4 regions of the Rhizobium acaciae genome follow, and region 2 is predicted to be linked to each of the others. Evidence: predicted binding sites of a transcription regulator. Region 2 holds the regulator's gene; each other region holds the start of a gene.
What was found. Region 2 encodes LexA, which represses DNA repair genes until DNA is damaged. Its sites were predicted from a motif close to TGTTCNNNNTGTGTTCNG; they were not measured.
Positions count from the first base shown of each region.

Region 1: the regulator LexA is predicted to act here: its motif matches at 936-953, upstream of OLZ32_RS14925 (2'-5' RNA ligase family protein).
Region 3: the regulator LexA is predicted to act here: its motif matches at 829-846, upstream of OLZ32_RS14655 (YifB family Mg chelatase-like AAA ATPase).
Region 4: the regulator LexA is predicted to act here: its motif matches at 1,028-1,045, upstream of OLZ32_RS14170 (DNA recombination protein RmuC).

Region 1 covers NZ_JAPCZO010000008.1:161,507-163,707, reverse strand. Annotated here, with positions in the region: gene OLZ32_RS14930 (succinylglutamate desuccinylase/aspartoacylase family protein) at 1-170, opposite strand, end outside; gene OLZ32_RS14925 (2'-5' RNA ligase family protein) at 262-861, opposite strand; gene OLZ32_RS14920 (methylated-DNA--[protein]-cysteine S-methyltransferase) at 1,143-1,706, shown strand; gene OLZ32_RS14915 (SDR family oxidoreductase) at 1,818-2,201, opposite strand, start outside.
Region 2 covers NZ_JAPCZO010000007.1:225,496-227,696, reverse strand. Annotated here, with positions in the region: gene OLZ32_RS13775 (VOC family protein) at 1-881, opposite strand, end outside; gene lexA (transcriptional repressor LexA) at 1,080-1,799, shown strand; gene OLZ32_RS13765 (ComEC/Rec2 family competence protein) at 1,780-2,201, opposite strand, start outside.
Region 3 covers NZ_JAPCZO010000008.1:110,535-112,735, reverse strand. Annotated here, with positions in the region: gene gshB (glutathione synthase) at 1-750, shown strand, start outside; gene OLZ32_RS14655 (YifB family Mg chelatase-like AAA ATPase) at 982-2,201, shown strand, end outside.
Region 4 covers NZ_JAPCZO010000008.1:12,746-14,946, reverse strand. Annotated here, with positions in the region: gene OLZ32_RS14170 (DNA recombination protein RmuC) at 1-995, opposite strand, end outside; gene OLZ32_RS14165 (globin-coupled sensor protein) at 1,200-2,201, shown strand, end outside.

The DNA.
Region 1 (2,201 bases), on a different contig from region 2:
CGCTCGCAGAGGAAATGCAGCAGCACCGTTCCCGGCAGTTCGCCGGCATGCAGTGCCGCCTGGATATAGATCTTCGGCGCCTTCGGATCGTGGCCTTTAAAACGCAGCACCGGCAGCCGCCACTCCGTTCCCGGCGTATCTCCGGGGATGATGATCTCTGAAACGTCCATGCTGATTTCGCTTCCCGTGTGCAACACCTGAACGAGCTTTATGCGCAGAAGCTGGGCAAGCGCAAGCCGCGGCCAAGGGCATCAGCCTGCCTTAGCCGAGCAATGGCCAGCGATCGATAATGCGATGTTCGGTTTCTCCAATCAGGCTCTCGATGAGCAGGAATTCGGACGCCGTCCACGAAACGGGTGTGTCGAGGGTCGTCGGCGGCACGGCTTTGCGGTCGTAGAGCAGCGTCATATGCGGCGTGAAATCGCGGCTGATATTGTGCCGCAATCCGGCATTGTGCATGCCGACGCCCAGTTGGACATGCACGCGGGTGAGCGGTTTCCGTCCGCCCTCGCCGCAAAGCACAAGCGCTCGCGCCTGCGGGAATCGCATGATCCGGTCAAAGGTCATTGCGATCGGCGCACTCTCGACTGTGGCGCCGGCCTGTCGTGCCGCGAAGACCACATCCTCCGGCAGCTTCGGATAGTCTCCGACCCAGATGATCGACACATGCAATGTCGTCAGGCGCGGCCTGCCGGAAAGGGAAAAGGCTCGACGATAGTCATCGGCGATTGCGGCCGCCTGCTGCTCGATGGCATCAGGAGGACAGAGCGCAAAGAAAAGTCGGTGTCCGCTGGCGTAGCTTTCGTTCCGCCGTCCGCGACCATTTTTGTCGTCTCCGAAGTCGAGGGGCATCTGGTTCATAGAGTCTCAGGTCGTCATGACCCACCTCGTCGTTTTCAAAACGCGACGAAGATACTCTGCAAGGAAGCAACATCAAGAACAGAAAGAGAACATAATTTCCCGACATGCTCGGGCCACACTTATCCGAAACGTCGCTCAGGACCGCGTGAAGTGGATAGTCGGTCGACAATGCCGAGGTGCATCGCCATATTCCCTGGAAGCCCGGCACGCGCAAGAAACGGGTTGAAACAGCGGCCGTCCCATACGATTTAGAGGGTCATCGAAAACGCGGAGGCTGTGTCATGGCTGAGACAACGCACCACTATCTCATCTTCGAAACCGCGGGCGGTTTCTGTGGTATCGCCTGGAGCGACGCCGGCATCACCCGCTTCCAACTGCCGACCAAATCAGCAGAGGCGACCGAACGGCTCCTGCTGCGCCGCCTGCCGGATGCCGAAGCCGGCGCGCCGACGCCTGCCATACTGGAAACGGTCGCGGCGGTGAAGCGTTACTTCCAGGGCGAAGAGACGGATTTTTCCGGCGTCGAACTCGATCTTGCCGGCCAGGATACCTTCTTCCGGGATATTTATGCGGCGGCAAGGCGTGTCGGCTGGGGCCACACCACCACTTACGGCGCGCTGGCGAAGGAGCTCGGCGTCGGGCCGGAAGCCGCCCGCGACGTCGGCCAGGCGATGGCGAAGAACCCGGTCGCTCTGATCATTCCCTGCCACCGGGTGCTTGCGGCCGGCGGCAAGATCGGCGGCTTCTCCGCGCCCGGCGGTTCGTCATCGAAGGCCCGCATGCTGGAGCTCGAAGGCGTCAACCTCGCCCCGCCGCCGCCTGCCCAGCAGTCTCTGGGTTTTTAGGCGGCGGAGGCTTTTCGTTTTCCGCAATTCCCGGCAAAATCGCTTCGCGCTTTGCCTGGCAAAACCACTCAACACTTTTGCTGGAATTGCTTTGACAGCAGTCTCAACTGATCAATAGGGGCTGGCTGTCGGCCGGATGATGATCTCGCTGACATCGACGTCATCGGGTTGGCTGACGGCGTAGAGGATCGAATTGGCGATGGCCTCGGGGCTGATCGTGATCGCCCTGAAAGCCTTCATGGCGTCCCGCGCCGTCGGATCGGTAATCGTGTCGGCCAGTTCCGACGTCGTCGTGCCGGGAGAAATGACCGTCACCCGGATACGATCGGTCTCCTGCCGCAATCCGTCCGAGATCGCCCGCACCGCGAATTTCGTCGCGCAATAGACGGCCGCCGTCGGCGAGACGCTGTGGCCGCCGATCGAAGACAGGTTGATGATCTGCCCGGACCCCTGTGCCTTCATGATCGGGAGCGCCGCCGCGATGCCGTAGAGAAC
Region 2 (2,201 bases):
AAGGCGAAGAGCGTGCCCTGCCCGGGCGCGGGCTTCACCAGAATGCGATTGTTCTTGCGCGTGTATGTCACCCCGTTAGCAGCCAAATACGCTTCTGTCACGGCAAGATCGGCGACAGCGAAGAGGATTGCCCGGCCGCGCAGGCCGCGATCTGCGGATGAGCCGGCGATATCGAAATAGGCCTCCAGCCCTTCCGGCGTCATCAGGCTGATTTTTGCATTCGACGCCGCGATAGAGACGCCGAAACCGGTTTTCTCGACTGCCGATTGCGCCACGGCAAGGCTGACGAAGGCGGCGAAGGCTGCCGGTTCCGGGGTGCAAAGCGCGATCTCGACTATGCCGGTGACACCATTGGCGTGCGTCTCCAGCGCGGCGCGGTCGGCCGGCAGCGGATTGACGCGCTCGACGGTGAAAAGCAGGAGATCAGGCGCGCACAGGTCCCCGGCAAAGGCCAGCTTGAAGCCGGCAATCGCCTCGGAACCGTCCGGCATCGTCATCGGTCGGGTGAATTGCAGCATCTCGCCGGCGCTCGATCCGTTGCCAACGAAATTCTGATGATCGATGCCGGCATCCTTGCTGCCGAAAGCCAGCCCCGAAAGCCCCTCCTCGCCACAGCGGAAACGGAAGGCCTGGTTGCGGGCGGTGAAGACATTGCCTTGGCGCGCCGATGCTTCGCTCTCCTCGACGCTCGCAATCCCGAGCGGCTCCAAATAGGTCTTGTCGGCAAAGAAGACGCAGGCATTCTCCGTTCCGAAGGGATGGCGCGCATCGGCGGCAACGGTGAAGCCGAGCTTGCCAAGCCTCTCGCGCGCCAGATCGATATGGACGACCGGCAGCACGACATGATCCAGCGGGTGCGGTTTGGCGGAGTGCTCGTCCATGATATCCCTCCTGGAAACGGCAAGAGATGTGCGACAGCGCTACCCTCAATGCAAGACTTCTGTGCCAATCCGGCGAATGAAAATAAAAATCTCAACGAGTTGGCGCCAAGTTTTACGGAAATTTAGCTACTTGCGGAACACATATGGAACATATAGTGTCTGTTCTGGATTTGTTTCAATCACGAGGTCACAACGTCGATGCTCACGCGCAAACAACAGGAGCTTCTCCTTTTCATTCACGAGCGCATGAAGGAATCCGGCGTTCCGCCATCTTTCGACGAAATGAAGGATGCTCTGGACCTCGCCTCCAAGTCCGGAATTCATCGCTTGATTACAGCGCTCGAGGAGCGAGGCTTCATTCGCCGCCTACCGAACCGCGCCCGCGCGCTCGAGGTCATCAAGCTTCCGGAGGCCTACAGCCCCAGCATCCAGCCGCGGCGCGGCTTTTCGCCGAGCGTCATCGAGGGCAGCCTCGGCAAACCGCAGCCGGTCGCCACTCCTGCTCCCGCAAAACCCGTCGCCGACAACGGCAACTCGGTCTCCGTGCCGGTCATGGGCCGAATCGCTGCCGGTGTGCCGATCTCGGCGATCCAGAACAATACCCACGACATCGTCGTTCCGGCGGACATGCTCGGCTCCGGTGAACATTATGCGCTGGAGGTCAAGGGCGATTCGATGATCGACGCCGGCATCTTCGACGGCGACACCGTGATCATCCGCAACGGCAGCACCGCAAGTCCTGGCGACATCGTCGTTGCTCTCGTCGACGACGAAGAAGCGACACTCAAGCGCTTCCGCCGCAAGGGCGCCTCGATCGCGCTGGAAGCGGCCAACCCGGCTTACGAGACCCGGATTTTCGGTCCGGACCGTGTCAAGGTTCAGGGCAAACTCGTCGGTCTCATTCGCCGCTATCACTGACATTGGCCAGGCCCGATTCGGTAAAACTATTGCTGCGCCAGTCATAGGCGCGATGGCGCATCCATGGCCGCGACAATGCATCGAATGCGGTTGCGACCTCCAGGCCGGTGCCCGTGAAGCGCAACTCGATGGAACCGGTCCTGCGCAGCGTCTCACCAGTGAAGAGCGTCGCACCCGAGCGGCAATTGTTGAAGCGAAGGCGGACCGACGTCACGACGATATCGGCCGCGTCACATGCCGGGCCGAGATAGGCGGCATTGTCGATGACGGTTACCACCTGACCATTGCCAAGCCTTGATGTGCACCAGGCCTTCTTGACGCAGGAAAAGCGGTTTGCGTCACCGCCCGCTGTGGCCGCTCGCATCGCGGTCCTTGCTTCGTTCTGCTGATCGCGGGAAAGCC
Region 3 (2,201 bases), on a different contig from region 2:
GGCGATCACTATGAGCTTGGCGCGCCGGAGCGCGTCGATCTCTCGACCATGGATGTCGTGCTGCTGCGCCAGGATCCGCCCTTCGACATGGCCTACATCACCTCGACGCATCTGCTCGAACGCGTCCACCCGAAGACGCTCGTCGTCAACGATCCGGCCTGGGTGCGCAATTCGCCGGAGAAGATCTTCGTCACCGAATTCTCCGACCTGATGCCGAAGACGCTGATCACCAAGGATGCCGCCGAGATCCGCCGCTTCCGCGACGAGATGGGCGACATCATCCTGAAGCCGCTCTACGGCAATGGCGGCGCCGGCGTCTTCCATTCGACCCGCGACGACCGCAACCTCTCCTCGCTGCTGGAAATGTTCGGCCAGCTTTTCCGCGAGCCCTTCATCGCCCAGCAATATCTGCCCGACGTGCGCAAGGGCGACAAGCGCATCATCCTGGTCGACGGCGAATTCGCCGGCGCCATCAACCGCGTGCCGGCCGAACACGACAGCCGCTCCAACATGCATGTCGGCGGCCGCGCCGAGGCGACCGAGCTGACGGCGCGTGAACAGGAAATCTGCGCCCGCATCGGCCCGGCGCTGAGGGAACGTGGCTTCCTGCTCGTCGGCATCGATGTGATCGGCGATTACATGACCGAGATCAACGTCACATCGCCCACCGGCATCCGCGAAGTCAAGAAATTCGGCGGCGCCGATATCGCGAGCCTGCTTTGGGATGCGATCGAGCGCAAGCGCGGCTGAGCCTGCCGCCCATGCCCGTTTGTTCCTGTGACCGGGTACAACCAAGGTCACAGCGGATGCCTGACTATGTTCTGTGATTGTTCTTGTTTTATTCCGGCTTCCATGCCAGATTGCAACCGTCGGCCTTAATGCCTGTCGCCCAAAAGTGCGAAGCGGTTTTGGGACCACGACATGCATCAGATAAAGGCCGTTGGGCGGTATGGTAGAGTCTGCGGGACAAGGGATGGGCATATGGTCGCGCGTGTCAGTACGGTGGCATTTCAGGGCATCGAAGGTGTGCCGGTCGAGGTTCAGGTCATGGTCGCGCCCGGCAAGGTCGGCATGCAGATCGTCGGCCTTCCTGACAAGGCGGTGGCTGAGAGCCGCGAGCGCGTGCAGGCAGCCCTCCACGCCTCCGGCCTGGCGCTGCCGGCAAAGCGCGTGACGGTCAATCTGGCGCCGGCCGACCTGCCGAAAGAGGGCTCGCATTTCGATCTGCCGATCGCCCTTGCCCTGATGGCCGCCCTCGGCGCCATTCCCGCCGATGCGCTGTCGGACTTTGTCGTCGTCGGCGAGCTCAATCTCGACGGAACGATCGCCGCCATCTCAGGCGCTCTGCCGGCCGCGATCGGCGCCAATGCGCTCGGCAAGGGGCTGATCTGCCCGGCCGAAAGCGGCGCTGAAGCCGCCTGGGCAGGCGCCGAGGTCGATATCCTCGCACCGCGCAGCCTGATCGCCCTTGCCAATCATTTCCGCGGCACGCAGGTCCTATCCAGGCCCGAAGCGTCGATCCGCGCCAATGCCGCAAACCTGCCGGACCTTGCCGAGATCAAGGGCCAGGAAAGCGCCAAGCGCGCGCTCGAGGTCGCAGCCGCCGGCGGCCATAATCTGCTGATGGTCGGTCCTCCGGGCTCCGGCAAGTCGATGCTGGCGGCCAGGCTGCCATCGATCCTGCCGCCGCTTTCGGCCGCCGAGCTGCTTGAGGTGTCGATGGTCCATTCGATCGCCGGCCAGCTCTCCGGCGGCAAGCTTTCCGATCGCCGGCCCTTCCGCACCCCGCATCATTCCGCCACCATGGCAGCCCTTGTCGGCGGCGGCTTGCGCGCCCGTCCGGGCGAAGCCTCGCTGGCCCATCACGGCGTGCTCTTTCTCGATGAATTTCCCGAATTCACGCCGCAAGCGCTCGATGCGCTGCGCCAGCCGCTCGAAGGCGGCGAATGCGTCATTGCGCGTGCCAATCACCGCGTCTCCTATCCGGCCAAATTCCAGCTGATCGCGGCGATGAACCCCTGCCGCTGCGGCATGGCCGGCGAGCCGGGCCATACCTGCGCCCGCGGGCCACGCTGCATGAGCGATTACCAGGCCCGCATCTCCGGCCCGCTGATGGACCGCATCGATATCCGCATCGATGTGCCGGCCGTCTCCGCTGCCGATCTGATCCGGCCGATGGCGGCCGAATCCAGCGCAGACGT
Region 4 (2,201 bases), on a different contig from region 2:
CGGCTGAGGTCGTCCATCAGGATCGCCACCTCGCCCTGGATCAGATGCGCCTGCGCCCGCATGCGCTGGTCCTTGAGCACGGCCTGGATGACCTGGATCGACAGCATCAGCAGCGACGGTGAGACGATAACGAGGCGCGCGCGGTGCGCCTTCTGTACCACCGGCTCGAAATGCTCGTGGATCTCGGCGAAGATCGATTCCGACGGCACGAAGAGAAAGGCCGTATCCTGGGTTTCCCCTTGGATCAGATATTTCTCGGAAATGTCCCTTATATGGACCTCCATGTCGCGGCGGAACTGCTGGCCGGCGATCTTGCCGGCCTCGGGGCTGCCGGCGTCGCGGATCGCGTTCCAGGCTTCGAGCGGAAATTTCGCGTCGATCACCAGCGGCGGCGCGCCGTTCGGCATGCGGATCGTGCAGTCCGGCCGCGATCCGTTGGACAGCGTCTGCTGGAAGGCGTAAGCGCCCATCGGCAGACCGTCGGCGACGATCGTTTCCATCCTCGACTGGCCGAAGGCGCCGCGCGTCTGCTTGTTGGACAGAATGGCCTGCAGCCCGACGACATCCTTGGCGAGCGTCTGGATATTGTTCTGCGCGGCATCGATAACCGCCAGCCGCTCCTGCAGCCGCTGCAGGTTCTCATGCGTCGATTTGGTCTGCTCGGTGATCGTCGAGCTGACGCGCTGCGACATGCCGTCGAGGCGTTGGCTGATCGTCTGGTTGAGTTCGCTCTGCCGCGCGCCGAAGACCTCGGTCATCGCTGCGATGCGGCCCTGCATCTCCGCCTGGATCTTCAAAAGCTCGGCCATGCGCGCTTCGTTTTCCTGAGCACGAAAGCTCGCTTCCTCCGCCTGCTCGTGGCGAAGGCTGGCGCCGCGCAGCAGAAGTACGATCACCAGCAGGGCGAGGGCGACGAGAACGCCGCCGACAAGCGCCAGCATGGCCGGGCTGATCGAGGCAAGGGCAAGGGCGAGCGATTCGGAATGGATGGTCATGTCGCAAGCATAACAGAAGAAATGGCGATATATAGATCAAAACGTGAACGGAATGAGCCGCCCTCAATATCCTTCCAAGCGATCGCTCTTCCTCGTTCGGGGAGAAGAAATCGCCGTCCGATTTAACGATTGCTCAACCATATTGGCCAAAACCTGCGACGCAGAAATTCCTTCCCGCGCGTCGCGCCAAGTACAGAGATCCCCATGACCGCCCAGCAAACCGACAGTGCCCTCAGGCAGCGCCTCGATTTCATCGAACTGGATGAGGCAGCGCGCAAGTCGATGCGGGATCTGCGCCCTGTCATATCGGAGCTGATCGGCGGCGCCCTCGATAAATTCTACGCCAAGATCGCCAAGACCCCGGCTGTCGCAGGCTTCTTCGCCGATAAGAACCATGTCGGCCATGCCAAGAAGCGCCAGCAGGACCATTGGGCCAATCTCGCCGGCGGCGCATTCGACGAGAGCTATGTCAACGGCGTGACCGCGGTCGGCCGGACGCACGCCCGTATCGGACTGGAGCCGCGCTGGTATATTGGCGGCTACGCCATCGTCATGTCCGAGCTCGTCAAGGGCATCATGGAGAAGCAGTGGCCGTCGATCTTCGCGCGCCGAGAGGGCAAGGCATTGGCACAGAAGCTGTCGGCGGTCATCAAGGCCGGCATGCTCGACATGGATTATTCCATCTCGGTCTATCTCGAGACGCTCGAAGCAAAGCGCCGCGCTTTGGAAGAGCAGCGCGCTGAGGCCGAGTCCGATCAGGCGATCGCGCTGGAGCAACTGCGCCGCGGTCTGGAAGCGCTGTCGAACGGCGATCTCGAAGCCACCCTGCCGTCCGACCTGCCGGGCAATTTCCGGCAGATGGCCGAGGACTACAACCGCGCCGTCAGGGCGCTAAGCCAGTCCTTCGCCTCCGTGCGCGAGACCTCCGGCCATATCATGAGCGGTGCCGACGTCATTTCCAATGCGACCAACGATCTGGCGCTGCGCACTGCCCAGCAGGCGGCAGGCGTCGAGGAGAGCTCGGCCGCCCTGCAGCAGTTGTCCGTCAGCGTCGGCCAGACAGCCGCCAATGCCGAGAAGGCGTCGGATGCCGTGCGCGAGACGCAAGAGAAGGCGAAGAACTCCGGCGAACTCGTCACCAGCGCCGTCTCGGCGATGGCCGGCATCGAGAAGTCCTCGACCGGGATCTCCAAGATCATCGGCGTC